DNA from 2 places in the Pseudoalteromonas sp. BZA4 genome. Region 2 is predicted to be linked to the other one. Evidence: predicted binding sites of a transcription regulator. Region 2 holds the regulator's gene; the other holds the start of a gene.
What was found. The regulator LexA, encoded in region 2, represses DNA repair genes until DNA is damaged. The targets are predictions, from matches to a motif close to TACTGTATNNNNATACAGTA.
Positions count from the first base shown of each region.

Region 1 (7,917 bases), on a different contig from region 2:
AAGCCATTACTTTGCCAAAACTTAACTAACGCTGCATTTGCGCCAAAACTGGCACCAAAATAACTGCAATTATTTAATTGGCTTTCGCAGTAGTTTAACAGGGCTGAGCCAATACCTTGTTGATGACGTTCAGGTGCAACAGCTATTCTCACAACTCTCGCTGAGCGTTTACACAAGTCTTCTGTATTTCGGCTCAATTGAGTCAGAGATTGCGCCATTAAATGACCATGAGGCCTACGCTTTCCTTTTATTACTTGCTCTGCGATTTCTGGTGCTAAGCCACCCTCAATAGCGATTAAGCAAACGGCTTTTAATGCATTTTCTTGTTTGCAGATCGATAGCTGTAACTCTGGGGCATCAAGCAATTGGCGTAAGTCGTTTACCGTGGTTTGGTAATGAGCCAGCGCCAGTAGCGCCATAATTTGGCTAAGCAGCTGCTCATCTTCAACGAGTTGATCTTTGCTTATATTTTCAAATTGGTAAGACTTACCACTTTGCGTATCTAGGTACTTTGCATCGAGTAGTAATAGTTCGCGTAGGCTATTTTCGAGGGGGTCATGTTTAGCAAAACGAATAGGTTCATCCAGAGTAACTGCCTTTAGCGATTTATATTGGCTACGTAAGTAATGTAAAAAGCGCAACGTGTAACCACGCCCATTCCCTTCATAACCAACCATAGTGCTCGCAAATACGATTCGTGGATAACTTTTTAGTATCTCTAATAGCATAGGAACCGGAATCGCCGCAGCTTCGTCGACAAATAACAGATCGCAGTCAGGTTTTTCGTGTAGCAGTGTATCTGGCGCAATATAGCTAAGGTTAGCTAGTTGCTTACAGTTTTGCTCTTTGCTAACACCAAGCTCAGTGGCTAAATGCTTAAAGCTTGTTTGTACGGCTTTGGTTTGGGTGGCACAAATAAGGATTCTTTTATCTTGAAGACTTGCTGCTGCAAGCCCTAAAGCAGCTGACTTACCACGACCTCGGTCGGCACTGATCACAAAAGGACGATTAGCGCGCCCTGTTGCGGTTTTAATTATTTGCTCAACACATGCTTGTTGTTGCTGATAATTTATCTCAGCAGTTGCTGGTGATACTGATTGGTAAGCAGGGAGCGAGTGTTCAGTAAAATAATGTGGTTGCAACTCTAGCTTGGCGAATAAACGCTGATTAAAAAAGCTGTGTTTAATTTCTTCGCCATAAGAGGTAATACTAGTGAGTGCAGGGTCTTGCCACTTGCGGTCATCGGGCAGCAACAGTATCAGTACACCACCTGCTTTTACGGTACCTGCAAGCGCGGCTAGTTTATCGGCATATAAGCCGCTAAAACCATCAAAAATTGCGTGTTGAAACTCTTGGCCAAGAATTTGGTGAGCATGTTTTGGAAACTCACTATTTGCTAATAATGAGTTGCTACTGAAAACATAGGTATTTTTAAGCGCTAATTGGTTTGCAAACTGATAGCACCAAGTTTCGCAGCCTTGCACAATGACAAGCTGGCGATGCTTTGCGATCACCAGCTCATTACACAGTGCTGTTAAATACTCATTATAAGGCTTGAAGTCTTGCATACTGTGTTACAAGCCATTTGCTGCCTAGGTCATCAAAGTTCACTTGAATACGTGACTGTGCGCCGCTACCTTCGTAATTGAGTACGGTTCCTGCGCCGAACTTGGCGTGTAATACGCGTTGTCCTAAGTTAAAGCCGCTTTCTTCAAATGCGGCATGTGTTACTGAGGGACTAAAACGACCTGCCGCGGGTGGTCTTGAAACCTGTGTTTTAATACGAATTTCTTCGATACAGTCTTCAGGCATTTCACGTAAAAAGCGTGATGGGCTGTGGTATTTTTCTTGGCCGTATAAACGGCGGCTTTCTGCATGGCTAATATATAGTTTTTCCATCGCGCGAGTCATACCAACATAACAGAGGCGGCGTTCTTCTTCTAAACGGCCAGACTCTTCATTACTTTGTTGTGATGGGAACATGCCCTCTTCAACACCAACCATAAATACCAGTGGGAATTCTAGGCCTTTTGCTGAGTGTAATGTCATCATTTGCACTGCGTCTTCGTGCTCATCAGCTTGGCCTTCGCCAGATTCTAGTGAGGTATAAGCCAAAAATCCCTGTAGTGGTGAGCTGAACTCTTCATCTTCAGGGAGTTCGTATTGACCACAAGCACTAATAAGCTCTTCTAAGTTTTCTACGCGGGCACGGCCTTTTTCACCTTTTTCAGCTTGATACATTGCCATTAACCCTGAGGTTTGAATGGCATATTTCGCTTGCTCTTCTAAGGTGAGATCGCTGATTTTATCTTCGATATGCTCAACAAGTTCTAAGAATTTAGTGACGGCACTTGCTGCACGGCCAGATAGATGCTGCTGCTCTACAATAGCCTTTGCGGCATACCAAAGTGGCAATGATTCATTGCGAGCGCAATCACGGATATGGCTTAGCGTTTTATCACCAATGCCGCGGGCTGGGGTGTTAATAACGCGCTCGAAAGCAGCATCATCTTGACGGTTACCCACTAAACGTAAATACGACAGTGCATCTTTGATCTCTTGGCGTTCGAAGAAGCGCATACCGCCGTAAATACGGTATTTTAAGCCTTCTTGTAGCATTGCTTCCTCGAGTACTCGAGATTGCGCATTGTTACGGTATAAAATGGCGGCGTCCTGTAATGCATTACCTGCATTTAGCCAGCTACGTAATTTGCTGCTAACAAAGCGCGCTTCGTCTAATTCATTAAACGCAGCGTAAACAGAAATAGGCTCACCATCATTGCCGTCAGTCCACAGGCTTTTGCCCATGCGTTCAGCATTGTTTTTGATCAGCGCATTTGATGCTTTTAAGATTGTTGCCGTTGAACGGTAATTTTGTTCAAGGCGAATGGTTTCGGCTTCGAAGTCAGTTAAAAAGCGTTTGATATTCTCAATTTTTGCGCCACGCCAGCCATAGATACTTTGGTCATCATCACCTACGATCATAATACTGTTGGTGTTACCTGCGAGTAATTTTAACCAAGCGTACTGAATAGTGTTGGTATCCTGGAACTCGTCTACCAGCATGTGGGCAAAACGCTGTTGATAGTGACGTAAAAGTGTTGGGTGGTTCTTAAGTACTTCGTAGCAGCGTAGTAGTATTTCTGCAAAGTCGACTAAACCTGCACGGTCACAAGCCTCCTGATATGCAGCATAGACTTTTAGCATCATTTGCTCATTAATATCGTAGGCTTGAATGTCTTTAGGACGTAGACCTTCATCTTTTTTCGCGCTGATATACCAACCAAATTGTTTTGCTGGCCACTTTTTATCATCGATGTTCATCGCTTTGAGTAAGCGTTTGATCATACGTTGTTGATCGTCAGAATCTAAGATTTGAAAGCTTTCAGGCAAGTTCGCTTCACGGTGATGGGCGCGTAAAATACGATGAGATAAGCCGTGGAAGGTACCAATCCACATACCACCAACCGGTGCTTTTAACGTTTCTTCTACACGGGTACGCATTTCTTTCGCGGCTTTGTTAGTGAAGGTTACCGCAAAGATGCTGTATGCAGAAGCTTGCTCAACTTGCATGAGCCATGCGATGCGATGAACAAGTACTCGAGTTTTACCAGAACCTGCACCTGCAAGTACCAGCATATTTTGCAATGGGGCTGCGACTGCATCCCGTTGTTTGTCATTTAAGCCATCGAGTAATTCAGAAACGTCCATCGTTACGCCTTTTCAATCTATAATGGGTGGAGTATAACAGGTGTTTATGCAAGGCTAAATAAAATACTGTTTTTATAAACAGCTATTTTGGCAAGTCATTAAAATTACGATATAAAAATTGTGAATTTGACCGATTTTTAGCAAAAAGAACTAAAATTAAAATCACGCCACTTTTTAACACTTTGATTTGTAAGTCATAATAAGTTGGCATAAAGTGTGATTATAAAAAGTATAATCATTAAAAACTACAGAGGTTAGTATGGCAGAGCAAGGTTCTGGCGGTAATGTAATCGCAGCAATATGTAATATCTTTTTTCCTGGTTTAGGACAATTGGTACAAGGTCGTTTAATGGCGGCTATTGCATTCTTTTTAGCATGGGTTATTAGTGGTGCACTAATTTATGTTGCAGTTGGCTTTATTTTACTGCCAATCGTATACCTATGGGCGATTATTGATGCTGCACGCTTCAAGTCGCGACTCTAGCTATTTAATTAGCACAAACTCGAGCGCCACTTAGGCGCTCGAGCTGTTTTAAGGCGACTAAACTCGCCACGTTTAGCTGCAAACGGTATAATTAGCAGATAACGTATTAAGAGTACCCTCCATGGAATATCAATTTATCCGCGACCCTATTAGCGGTTTACGCATTAAAATTTCCTCTGAACACGCCATTATAGGCCGTTGGCTAAACGAAGAAGTCGGAAAAGAAAAAATTGCGATGGTGCAAGCGTTGATCTCTGCTGTTAAGAACAGTCATGAGTCTTTAACCTTACAAGGTCAAGAAATTGATTTGATCTTAAGTAAAGACGAAGCGCTGTTCGAAGCACATGCATTACATCAAGACAACGAAGATTTAGTTGCTTATCAAGATGATGATTTAATGCTTGAAGAAGAGGGCTTGTGCAGCGGTTGTGGTTTTGAAGACTTTGTCGATTTAATTGAATCTTGGCAAGAATTTACACAAAGCCGATAAGCAGAAGCATATCCTGCTTATCGGTTGCTAATTTATTGCTCACTCACTGATTTAACAGCGGCTAGTAATAAATCTTCTGTTAAGCGTACTTTGTAATTTGGGTTGGCGTATTGAAAATGAACTAACCCATTAGTATCTATTACGAATACTGCGGGTACTGGCAGTGCTACTTTTGGCTCACCTTCTAACGAGACAAAGTTAACCCCAAGCTTATTACGGTAAATTTTTGCTGTTTTGTCATCTAAATAAAATGCTAAACCTAACGTTTGCGCCAAAGTAAGGCTGTCGTCAGAAAGCAATTGATAGCTAGGAGCTGTAATTTTTGTTTCAGCGAGTTTTTCAGGGCTATCTGGTGAAACGGCAATTAGTTGCGCGTCTAAGCTTGCTAATTCTTTCTCTATTTTTTGCACGCTGGCCAATTGTTTTGAACAATATGGGCACCAGCCACCACGATAAACAATCAGCACGGTAGTTTTTTCTTTAAAGCGCTCAGCTAGCGAGACGGTTTTACCGTATTGGTCTTTCAATTCAACATTTGGCACCGTTAAGCCAGGTAATAACGGACTAACTTGCTCTGCTGATTCGGCAATATTGGTTGCAGTTGCAGCGATAACGTGGCTTGATAGTACAAACAGTGCACTAATGAATAGAGATTTAAACATGGGCTTCCTCGGTTATTCTTATCAACTGCAAAGATGACCTGATTGTTGCGGGATTTATTTCATCTTTACCTACATCAAACTCAAATTTAACTGTAGTATATAGGCAAATAAAAAATGCAAGTTGGGATAAAGAATGTCTGCTAATTTACAAAAACTCGTTGTTATGCTCGAGATGCAAAATGCGATGAATACCAAAGTTCATGAGCAATGGTTTAGCCAAGGTTTTGAATGGTATCGTGCAATTTGGGTTGAGTGTGCTGAAATGCTGGATCACTACGGTTGGAAGTGGTGGAAGAAACAAACCCCAGACACAGAACAAGTTATTTTAGAGTTAGTTGATATTTTCCATTTTGGTTTATCTTTACGCATTGATGGTGAAACCAGCTATGAGCAGTTAGCTGCGCAACTTGAAGCTGAGTTAAGTGCGCCAGTTCAAGCAGATGACTTTAAACAAACACTCGAATTATTAGCCGCGTCAGCAGTCGCTGAAAAGAGTTTTAATGCAGCTGCGTTTGCAGGTTGTATGGCGCAAATTGGTATGGATATCGATGATTTATATCGTGGCTACGTTGGTAAAAACACCTTGAACTTCTTTCGCCAAGATCATGGCTACAAAGACGGTAGCTATATCAAGGTGTGGAATGGTCAAGAAGATAACGAGCACTTAGTTGAAGTGGTTAAAAGCCTAGATACAGAGCATGCAGATTTTGCAAAGCTTGTATACCAAGGCTTAGAGCAGCGTTACCCGAAGTAATCATTCAACGGGTATAAGCTCGCGAAAATCGATGGTTGATAAAAAGCCATCGAACTGCTTATGCGGTTGCTGACTATCAGGGTTGGCAACCGCAAGTATATGACCAATACCAAACTCTTTTGCCGCATCTAGCACGGCAGGGCTGTCATCCACAAATAAAGTCCGTTCCTTATCAAACTGCCATTCTTGATGTACTTGTTGCCATAATGGTTGATGCTCTTTACTCACGCCATATTGATGAGTTGAGATCACACCATCTAAATAATTATCGATAGCAGTATGTTCAAACTTTAACATGGCACAATCTGGGTGTGCGTTAGTAAGCATGATCAATTGCTTGCCTGCTTTTCTAAGCTCAGTTAAAAACGGCGGAACATCTTCACGAATTCTGATTAAATGTTGAATGTCGCGTTTCAGCGCCATAATTGGTAAATCAAGTTGTTGTTGCCAATAATCTAAGCAGTACCAATTAATTTGTCCGTGAACTTGTTGATAACGATGTAAAATGTCAGCTTTTGCTTCGTCTAAGCTGATTTTATGTTTACGCGCATATTGCTCGGGAATAACGGTTAGCCAAAAGTAATTATCGTAATGCAAATCGAGTAGGGTGCCATCCATATCTAACAACACAGTATCGATTTTTGACCAATTTAACATAGGCAATTCACTTTAAAAGATTTATGATGAGCATAACTGCCATGATAGCAAATTAATGCCAATGACACAGAAAAAGCATCCTACACCACCGCAAATTTTGTCTAATGAAGTTGTCGCTAAAAGTCGACTATTTACTGTTGAATCTCTCGAATTGAAGTTCTCAAATGATGAGCAAAGGCAATACGAAAGAATTCGTGGCGGTGGCAGAGGGGCAGTTATGATTGTGCCAGTAACGGCCGATAACGAACTGTTATTAGTGCGAGAATATTGTGCAGGCACCAATGATTATCAGTTGGGTTTTCCAAAGGGCCTGATTGACCCAGGCGAAACACCACAGCAAGCCGCAGACCGTGAGCTTAAAGAAGAAGTTGGTTTTGGTGCTAAGCATTTCGCTGAACTTAAAAAAGTCAGCATGGCGCCGAGTTACTTTAATGCCACTATGCATATTTTATATGCTGAAGATCTCTACCCTGAAACCTTACCTGGTGATGAGCCTGAACCGCTTGTCGTTGTAAAATGGCCAATAAGTGATTGGCAATCATTATTGCAACAAGAAGACTTTACTGAAGCACGAAGTGTCGCAGCTTTGCTATTATTAACAAAGTACTTAGAGTCGGGAGCGGGCAATGAATGATTTTTTAGAACCGTGTATTCGGTTAGCTGAGCAAGCAGGCGATGCCATTATGGCCATTTATCAGCAGGATGATATTGGTGCTGAGCAAAAGTCAGATCATACTCCGGTCACCAAGGCTGACTTAGCATCGAACGATGTATTAATGGCTGGTTTGAAAGCCATAGCCCCTGATATTCCAATTATGTCTGAAGAAACACCCATTCCGGCGCTGGCAGACAGAAAAGATTGGCACCGTTATTGGCTGCTTGATCCTATGGATGGTACAGGGGAGTTTATTCTAGAAAGCGGTGATTTTGCAGTTAATATCGCTTTAGTTGAAAATAATCGCCCAGTACTGGGTGTTATCCATTGGCCAGCGAAACAAGTGACTTATTTTGCTAGTTATCAAAATGGCGCATTTAAACGTGAAAATGGCCAAGATCAGCAAATTTCGGTAGCAACACCCGATAACTTAACCTTAGCTGTAAGCCGCAGACAAAAAATTGAAGCGGTCAGTCAGTATTTAAATACTCAGTTTGCGACGGT
Region 1 covers NZ_JBECOT010000045.1:21,683-29,599, reverse strand. The annotation lists gene ABMY41_RS16085 (GNAT family N-acetyltransferase) at 1-1,568, opposite strand, end outside; gene uvrD (DNA helicase II) at 1,546-3,711, opposite strand; gene ABMY41_RS16075 (hypothetical protein) at 3,971-4,195, shown strand; gene ABMY41_RS16070 (YacL family protein) at 4,317-4,685, shown strand; gene ABMY41_RS16065 (peroxiredoxin-like family protein) at 4,718-5,347, opposite strand; gene ABMY41_RS16060 (dUTP diphosphatase) at 5,481-6,101, shown strand; gene yrfG (GMP/IMP nucleotidase) at 6,102-6,758, opposite strand; gene nudE (ADP compounds hydrolase NudE) at 6,820-7,392, shown strand; gene cysQ (3'(2'),5'-bisphosphate nucleotidase CysQ) at 7,385-7,917, shown strand, end outside.
Region 1: a site for LexA is predicted at 3,776-3,795, ahead of uvrD (DNA helicase II). Genes of this name have one in related genera too.

Region 2 (7,917 bases):
TAAGAAGACAGCTAAAGCGAGCTTGTTATTTTTAAACATGAATGCTTCCTTTGCGATAGTAATTGACTAAAAACTAGCAATTACCTGCTATGAAAGCAATAAATTATAGTGTCTAAAATGTAAACGAATGTGCTGCTAGTTATAAAGACTTTCGATTGCTAATTTCAGCTATTTCAAGCTTTTGCCACGATTCAAATAATTTACGTTGTTTATCAGATATTTTTAAGCCATAGGTTTTTTGCATATAAAAATAGGTATCGGCTATTTGCTTTCTTGCATAAATGGGTGGCTCAAATACGCGTTGCTTAAAGTCAACTTTTACAGGGCATGCTCCGTAACTTGCACTTGATGTTGACACCATGCCATAGCGAAAGTTTGAGCGGTCAGCATTGATCTCGCCTATAGCAGGTGCAAGGTTATTAATGTCGGCTTCCATTTGACGAAACTTTTCACTGACTTTTTTACAGTTTTTGCGACCGCCATCCTGCCAGCATTGTAATTGATGGCCAAACTCCCAGGCAGGCACAATGTGCTCCCACTCTATTCTTTTTGCCCGAGCATTCTCTTTTCCTGAGCGGGTGACAGAGTTTCTAGGAATATAACCACACGCATTAGGGTCTGGCACAAGTTTTTTACCTTGGCGCTTGATATCGCAACCACAATATAAGCTTTTAGTATTGCTTGGTAGATTCTTAATTAAATGCTTTTTGGCACTGTAAAAGCTCGAAAATTCTTTAGCGGATATAGGAAAAGTGAAAATAAAACAAAGGGCTAAGTATAGAAATAAACGCATATCCATCACATCAGTGAACTACAGGAACAGCTATTCTAGAGCGACTATTCTAAAAAGGAAAAGTTTTTCAACTCAGCTATAGTTGTTAGGCCGTTTTTATTAAAGGAATTACAACCATGTTATTAGGTGCTTTTTCTGTAAGTCTAAATGTAAAAGATATTCGTGCTTCAAAGCAGTTTTATGAAAAGCTAGGTTTCAAAGAGTTTGCTGGGGAGATAGAACAGTATTGGCTAATTATGAAAAACGGTGAACATTTGATTGGTTTGTTTCAAGGTATGTTTGATAAAACCATGCTGACCTTTAATCCTGGGTGGGATCAAAATGCCGAAGCTTTGGATGAATTTTCAACCTTTGAGCAATTAGCTGCACAATTTCAGCAACAAGGATTAGAAATACAAAAGGCCGGTGACGCGAGTTTTATTATCACCGACCCAGATGGCAATCCTACTTTGATTGACCAACACGTGTAGCTGGCTTTTTACGTTTAATTCGAACGTTTTGTAGTAACAAGAGAACTCCTGTAATACAAAATAGTACGCTGCTGGCTGAGAAGCTGATGAGTAGTGGATTGTTAAAGTTCTCACGCTCATCATAATCCATAATGTGTAGCATCCAGAAAAAGTCGAAAATACGCCACAGAGTGCTGCGCACAGTTATAACTTTACCGGTTTGGCTATCTAAATATAAGGTTGTTGTTAACCAATCATCGAAGCTAATTTGCCAAACATTGGCTTTGTGACCGACTTCTCTAGGCCCTTTTGTTAATAACTGCGCTTGCGTTATTTTTGCGTCAATAAGCAGGTGAGCTTGCGCATTTTCTATGATTTGCGCTTTACTCGGTGCAGGCATTTTAGCACCTGTTCTGCCATCAAAAATAAACGTACCGCTAGAGGATGTAACTTCTATAATCGGGGTATTTAAAAAATGGCTATATTTAATACGCTCGATTTGCTCGAATTGCGCTGTTATTTTATCAATTGAAGCAGGGTAGTCCGACAATAAAAATGGGCTACTTAAACTGCGATTAGCCAGATGCTTACCATGCACTTTTTCAAGTGGTAATGAGCTCATTACCAGCCCACCTAAGAGCCAAAAAAAGATCTGCAAAGCAAGTAAGTAGCCAAGCCATTTATGCCCTTTACGAGCATACTTAAACAGGCGTTTATTCATTATTACCCCGTTATTATTGTTATGTGGGCGCTATTTTAGGTTGTTTAGCTAGATTGCCAATGCGGCATAATGTCGCATTAACTGTATTCTAGATTTGGTATATATACAAAACTGAGTTAAAGTTTCAGTCGATATAAATAGAGGGTAAAAACGAGAGTATGTCGGAAATTCAATTTTTAAATGTAGATCTGGAGCTTGAGTCAAAGCACGATATTAGTGCGCTTGTTGCTGATTTGAAGAAAAACGCCATGGTTTTACATTATGACCAAGATGAATACCGCCAACTAGCACGTATTGAAGCAACCGCAGATATCAGCTCTCCAGATAAAGCCATTAACCAGCTTTGCGAGCTTATTGAGTCTTGCTCGCGCAATGCATTAAAACAGTGGTTATCGTGCTCAAAGCGTACATTTGATATAGGCTTTGAATCAGGTAATTCGCCTAAATGCTTTAACCAACCCCTGCATGCCGATACCTTGTTACGTATCTCTGCAATTGGCGCAGGGATTGAAATTACTATTTATCCTGTCGAAAAATAGCCATAATTTATCGCTCTACAACAGCTGCGGTCATTCTTGATACGCAGCAAAGCTCTCCTGCGGCATTGGTAATTTTAATATCCCAAACAGAAGTTCGCTTACCTAAATGCAGCGGTCTCGCAGTTGCTGTTAACGTTCCTTTGCGTGACGCTTTCATGTGGTTGGCATTAATTTCTTGGCCAACAGCATAAAACTTATTGAAATCAACCACGAAATTGGCTGCATAGCTTGCCACTGTCTCTGCTAATACAACGTTTGCTCCGCCATGGACCATGCCCATAGGGTTATGATGCTCAGGAATAGCAGGCATGGTTGCGATTAAATAATCATCGCCAATTTCAGTTACCTCAATGCCCATAGTTTTCATTAAAGTGCCTTGACCGGTAATCCCTTGTTCCAGCTCTTTGCAAAGCTCTAACGTGATTGGTTGGTGCCAAATACTCATTGTGTTTCCTTAGCCTGCTAATTAAAGATAATACCTTATGGCATCTTTCGGTGTGGTTCAATGTTAGTTTTGTAGCAATATGATGGGGTTAATTTAAATTTGCGATTTTCAAATAACTGTATATACTCACAGTTAAATGTACTGTATGGAAAACCAGTTGTATGCGCCCATTAACTAAACGCCAATCGCAAATTTTAGAACTAATTAAAGTCTTTATTAAAGATACAGGCATGCCACCTACGCGTGCTGAAATAGCTCAAACATTGGGTTTTAAAAGTGCCAACGCTGCTGAAGAACACCTAAAAGCACTGGCAAAAAAAGGCATGATCAAAATGAAGCCTGGGGCGAGTCGCGGTATTCAGTTAATTGAAGAAGATGAGCCAGAGCAACTAGGCTTACCTTTAATTGGCCGTGTTGCAGCTGGTGAACCTATTTTGGCGCAAGAGCATGTTGAAAGTCACTGCCAAGTTGATCCTTCATTATTTAAACCTGCTGCCGATTTCTTACTGCGTGTAAATGGTATGAGTATGAAAGACATTGGTATTATGGATGGCGATTTGCTTGCAGTACACAGAACACAAGTTGCTGAAAACGGGCAAGTAGTTGTAGCTCGAGTCGATGAAGATGTAACAGTTAAGCGTCTAGAAAAAGCGGGTCGCAAAGTACTTTTACACGCTGAGAACGAAGAGTTTTCGCCTATTGAGGTTGACCTTGAGCATGAGTCGTTCAACATCGAGGGGTTAGCGGTAGGTGTTATTCGTAACGCTGACTGGATGTAAATGCTCCCAATTTGGTGCATTAAATTGACTCAATTTGGTGCGCCGCTGAAATTTTACTACTTAATTAGGATTTGTGAATCCTTACTCTTCATTTAAAGCCTTATATGGCGCAGTTTTCCTCTTTTTTTATATTTCGTTCTTACTCCTAAACATTAAATAACGCGCTGATTATAGTTGTTATTTATGCACCAAAATAAACATTTATTATCATTAAAACTTGCTTATTGGTTATTTTTTAACTAATTGGTTAATACACTGTATTAACACCTAATTAATAAAAAGACACAAAAATGTGCGAGGTGTTAGTCATGGGGTCGGTATCATAAGTGGGTCAAAATGATACGTAGTCGCTCTGAACAATAAGAAAAACGAATGGGCACCTTGTTGTATCGCCTTTTCGCTTTGCGTCTTGCAATAGCATCTAAAGGAGCCGTCACATGGGTAAACTGCGTTACGCCTTGTGGCTTATATTGTTTGCACTTCCTGAGCTTGCATTGGCAAATAGCCAATACAATATGCGTAAAGGGGTGACCGATATAAGTAATAATGTTTATGAGTTACACATGACGATATTTATTATCTGCTGTGTAATCGGCATCATCGTATTTGCGGTGATGTTTTGGGCTTTAATACACCACCGTAAATCCAAAGGGGCCAAGCCTGCCCAATTTCATGAAAGTACAAAAGTTGAAATACTTTGGACTGCCATTCCATTTGTCATCTTAATCGCCATGGCTGTGCCTGCCACAAAAACCTTAATTGCCATGGAAGATGCCTCTAAAGCCGATATCACCATTAAAGTGACTGGCTCACAATGGAAGTGGCATTACGAGTACATGGGTGAAGACATTGCTTATTACTCGATTCTATCTACTCCTAAAGATCAAATAGACAACCAAGCAGAGAAAACTGAGCATTATTTGCTTGAAGTAGATAAACCGCTAGTACTTCCTATCAATAAGAAAGTTCGCTTTTTAATGACCTCAGACGATGTAATTCATTCATGGTGGGTGCCTGATTTTGCGGTTAAAAAGGATGCAAATCCTGGGTTTATCAATGAAGCGTGGACACGTATTAACGAGCCAGGAGTATACCGTGGTCAATGTGCTGAGTTATGCGGTAAAGATCATGGCTTTATGCCTGTTGTGGTGAAAGCCTTACCTGAAGATGAATTTGCTAATTGGCTTGCAGATGCCAAGCAAGAAAAAGCCAATGCGGCCGCAGCAGATGCTGCTTTGCTTGATCAAACATTACCGAAAGAAGAGCTTATGGTCTTAGGTGAGCAAGTGTATATGGCAAGCTGTGCTGCATGTCACCAACCTACCGGTATGGGCTTACCAGGCGTTTTTCCAGCACTTAAAGGCAGCCCGATTGTATTAGGTGATGTAAAAGATCACATAGATATCGTGTTACACGGTAAGCCTGGCACAGCAATGCAAGCGTTTGATAAACAGCTTTCAATTAAGCAACTTGCTGCGGTTATTACTTATAAGCGAAACGCGTGGGGTAATGATACCGGCGATGTTATCCAACCGAGTCAAATTCAAGCCGCGATTGATGCAGCAGCGGAGGCGAACTAATGAGTAATGTTATTAATGAGCAAGCAACAGGGCATGCGCATCACGACCATCATCATCCAGCTAAAGGTTTTAAGCGTTGGCTTTACACCACCAATCATAAAGACATTGGTAGTTTATACCTGATTTTTTCACTCACCATGTTTTTAATTGGTGGAGCGATGGCAATGGTGATCCGCGCTGAACTGTTTCAGCCTGGATTACAGTTAGTTGATCCGCACTTTTTTAACCAAATGACTACCGTACATGGTTTGATCATGGTGTTTGGTGCCGTTATGCCCGCATTTACTGGGCTTGCAAACTGGATGGTACCTATGATGATAGGCGCGCCTGATATGGCCTTACCACGTATGAATAACTGGAGCTTTTGGATATTGCCGTTCGCATTTTTAATTCTATTGGCTTCGTTACTTATGCCTGGTGGTGGTCCTGCGTTTGGTTGGACTTTCTACGCACCACTATCAACAACTTACAGCAACGATAACACTGCACTTTTTGTGTTTGCCGTACATATCATGGGTATCAGCTCAATTATGGGGGCGATTAACGTTATCGTGACTATCGTCAACCTAAGAGCGCCAGGTATGACGTGGATGAAGCTGCCGCTATTTGTATGGACATGGTTAATCACTGCATTTTTGTTAATTGCTGTTATGCCTGTTCTAGCAGGGGCAGTCACTATGGTGTTGACCGATAAATACTTTGCAACCAGCTTTTTTGATGCAGCCGGTGGGGGCGACCCTGTGATGTTCCAGCACATTTTCTGGTTCTTCGGTCACCCCGAAGTGTACATCATGATTTTGCCGGCCTTTGGCATTATATCGACTATCGTACCGACCTTCTCGCGCAAAAAGCTATTTGGCTATGCGTCTATGGTGTATGCAACTTCATCGATTGCGCTGCTAAGTTTTATCGTTTGGGCACATCATATGTTTACCACAGGGATGCCTGTGGCAGGCGAGTTGTTTTTTATGTACGCCACCATGCTTATCTCGGTACCAACGGGCGTTAAAGTGTTTAACTGGGTGGCCACCATGTGGCGAGGTTCGATTAGCTTCGAAATTCCGATGATGTTTGCCATCGCCTTTATAGTGTTATTCACCTTAGGTGGTTTCTCTGGCTTGATGCTTGCGATTACACCAGCAGATTTTCAGTATCACGATACCTATTTTGTGGTGGCTCACTTCCATTATGTGCTTGTGACGGGGGCTGTGTTCTCAATTATGGCGGGAGCCTATTATTGGCTACCGAAATGGACTGGCAACATGTACAACGAAACGCTGGCAAAATGGCATTTTTGGTTATCGCTAATCAGTGTCAACGTGTTGTTCTTCCCTATGCACTTTGTTGGCCTTGCTGGTATGCCGCGTCGTATTCCTGACTATGCTCTGCAATTCGCTGACTTTAACGCCATTATCAGTATTGGTGGTTTTGCATTTGGCTTATCGCAACTGTTGTTTGTATTGGTGGTATTTAAATGCGCTCGAGGTGGCGAAAAGGCACCTGCCAAAGTATGGGATGGAGCTGAAGGTTTAGAGTGGGAAGTCGATTCTCCAGCGCCTTATCACACCTTTGAAACACCGCCGGAGATTAAGTAATGAACCATGCACCTTTGCTAAAAAAACTGCTGATTACATGCTTGCTCATGTTCGCATTTGCTTTTGCAATGGTGCCGCTTTACGACGTGTTTTGCGACGTTACAGGGTTGAATGGTAAGCCATCATTAGAAAAAGCGAGCGTGAGTGAATCAATAAATACACAGCGCCAAGTTGATGTCAGCTTTACCACTCACGCCCAAAGCGGCGCGCCATTTAAGGTGCAGTCTGAGCAATACAGCGTGGCGGTACAACCAGGTGCCATGCGTGAAGTTAAATTCTCAGCAAAGAACACCAGTAATGAAGACAAAGTCATGCAAGCAATTCCATCAGTATCACCGGGAAAAGCGGCAAAGTACTTACATAAAATAGCCTGTTTTTGCTTTGATCAGCAGCCAATGAAAGCCGGTGAAGAAATGGAATTTACCTTGTTGTTTTATGTTGATACTGAGTTACCCGACGATGTTGAGGAACTGACGTTGTCGTATACCGTGTTTGATATTAGCGGGCATGTTGTGGCTAAAAACGATTAAAAGCCGCCAAGCTAATTGCTAATTGGGAGCAAACAAATGAATCAAAATTATGAAAAATACTATGTTCCAGCCGAGAGTCCTTGGCCAATAGTTGGTGCCATCGCGATGTTTTTAATTGCTGTTGGTGCTGGTTTAACTGTGATGCAAGTAAGTGGTGAGGGCAGTAGTGGCCAATATGTCTTGTATCTAGGCATTGCCATATTAATTTATATGGTTTTTAGCTGGTTTAGAAACGTTATTGAAGAGTCTCATAAAGGGCTTTACTCAGCACAAATGGACCGCTCATTCAGACAAGGTATGAGCTGGTTCATATTCTCTGAGGTTATGTTCTTTATGGCGTTTTTTGGCGCTCTTTTTTACGCACGTATGATTTCGGTGCCTTGGCTTGGTGGCGCTGGTAATAACGCTATGACCAATGAAGTGCTCTGGCCAACCTTTGAAGCCGTATGGCCGCTATTAACTACGCCAGCGGGCGAGACCACGCAG
Region 2 covers NZ_JBECOT010000011.1:27,958-35,874, forward strand. The annotation lists gene ABMY41_RS06775 (S41 family peptidase) at 1-39, opposite strand, end outside; gene ABMY41_RS06780 (endonuclease) at 140-793, opposite strand; gene ABMY41_RS06785 (VOC family protein) at 910-1,263, shown strand; gene ABMY41_RS06790 (hypothetical protein) at 1,238-1,963, opposite strand; gene ABMY41_RS06795 (hypothetical protein) at 2,122-2,502, shown strand; gene ABMY41_RS06800 (hotdog fold thioesterase) at 2,510-2,947, opposite strand; gene lexA (transcriptional repressor LexA) at 3,109-3,726, shown strand; gene coxB (cytochrome c oxidase subunit II) at 4,164-5,306, shown strand; gene ctaD (cytochrome c oxidase subunit I) at 5,306-6,901, shown strand; gene ABMY41_RS06820 (cytochrome c oxidase assembly protein) at 6,901-7,431, shown strand; gene ABMY41_RS06825 (cytochrome c oxidase subunit 3) at 7,468-7,917, shown strand, end outside.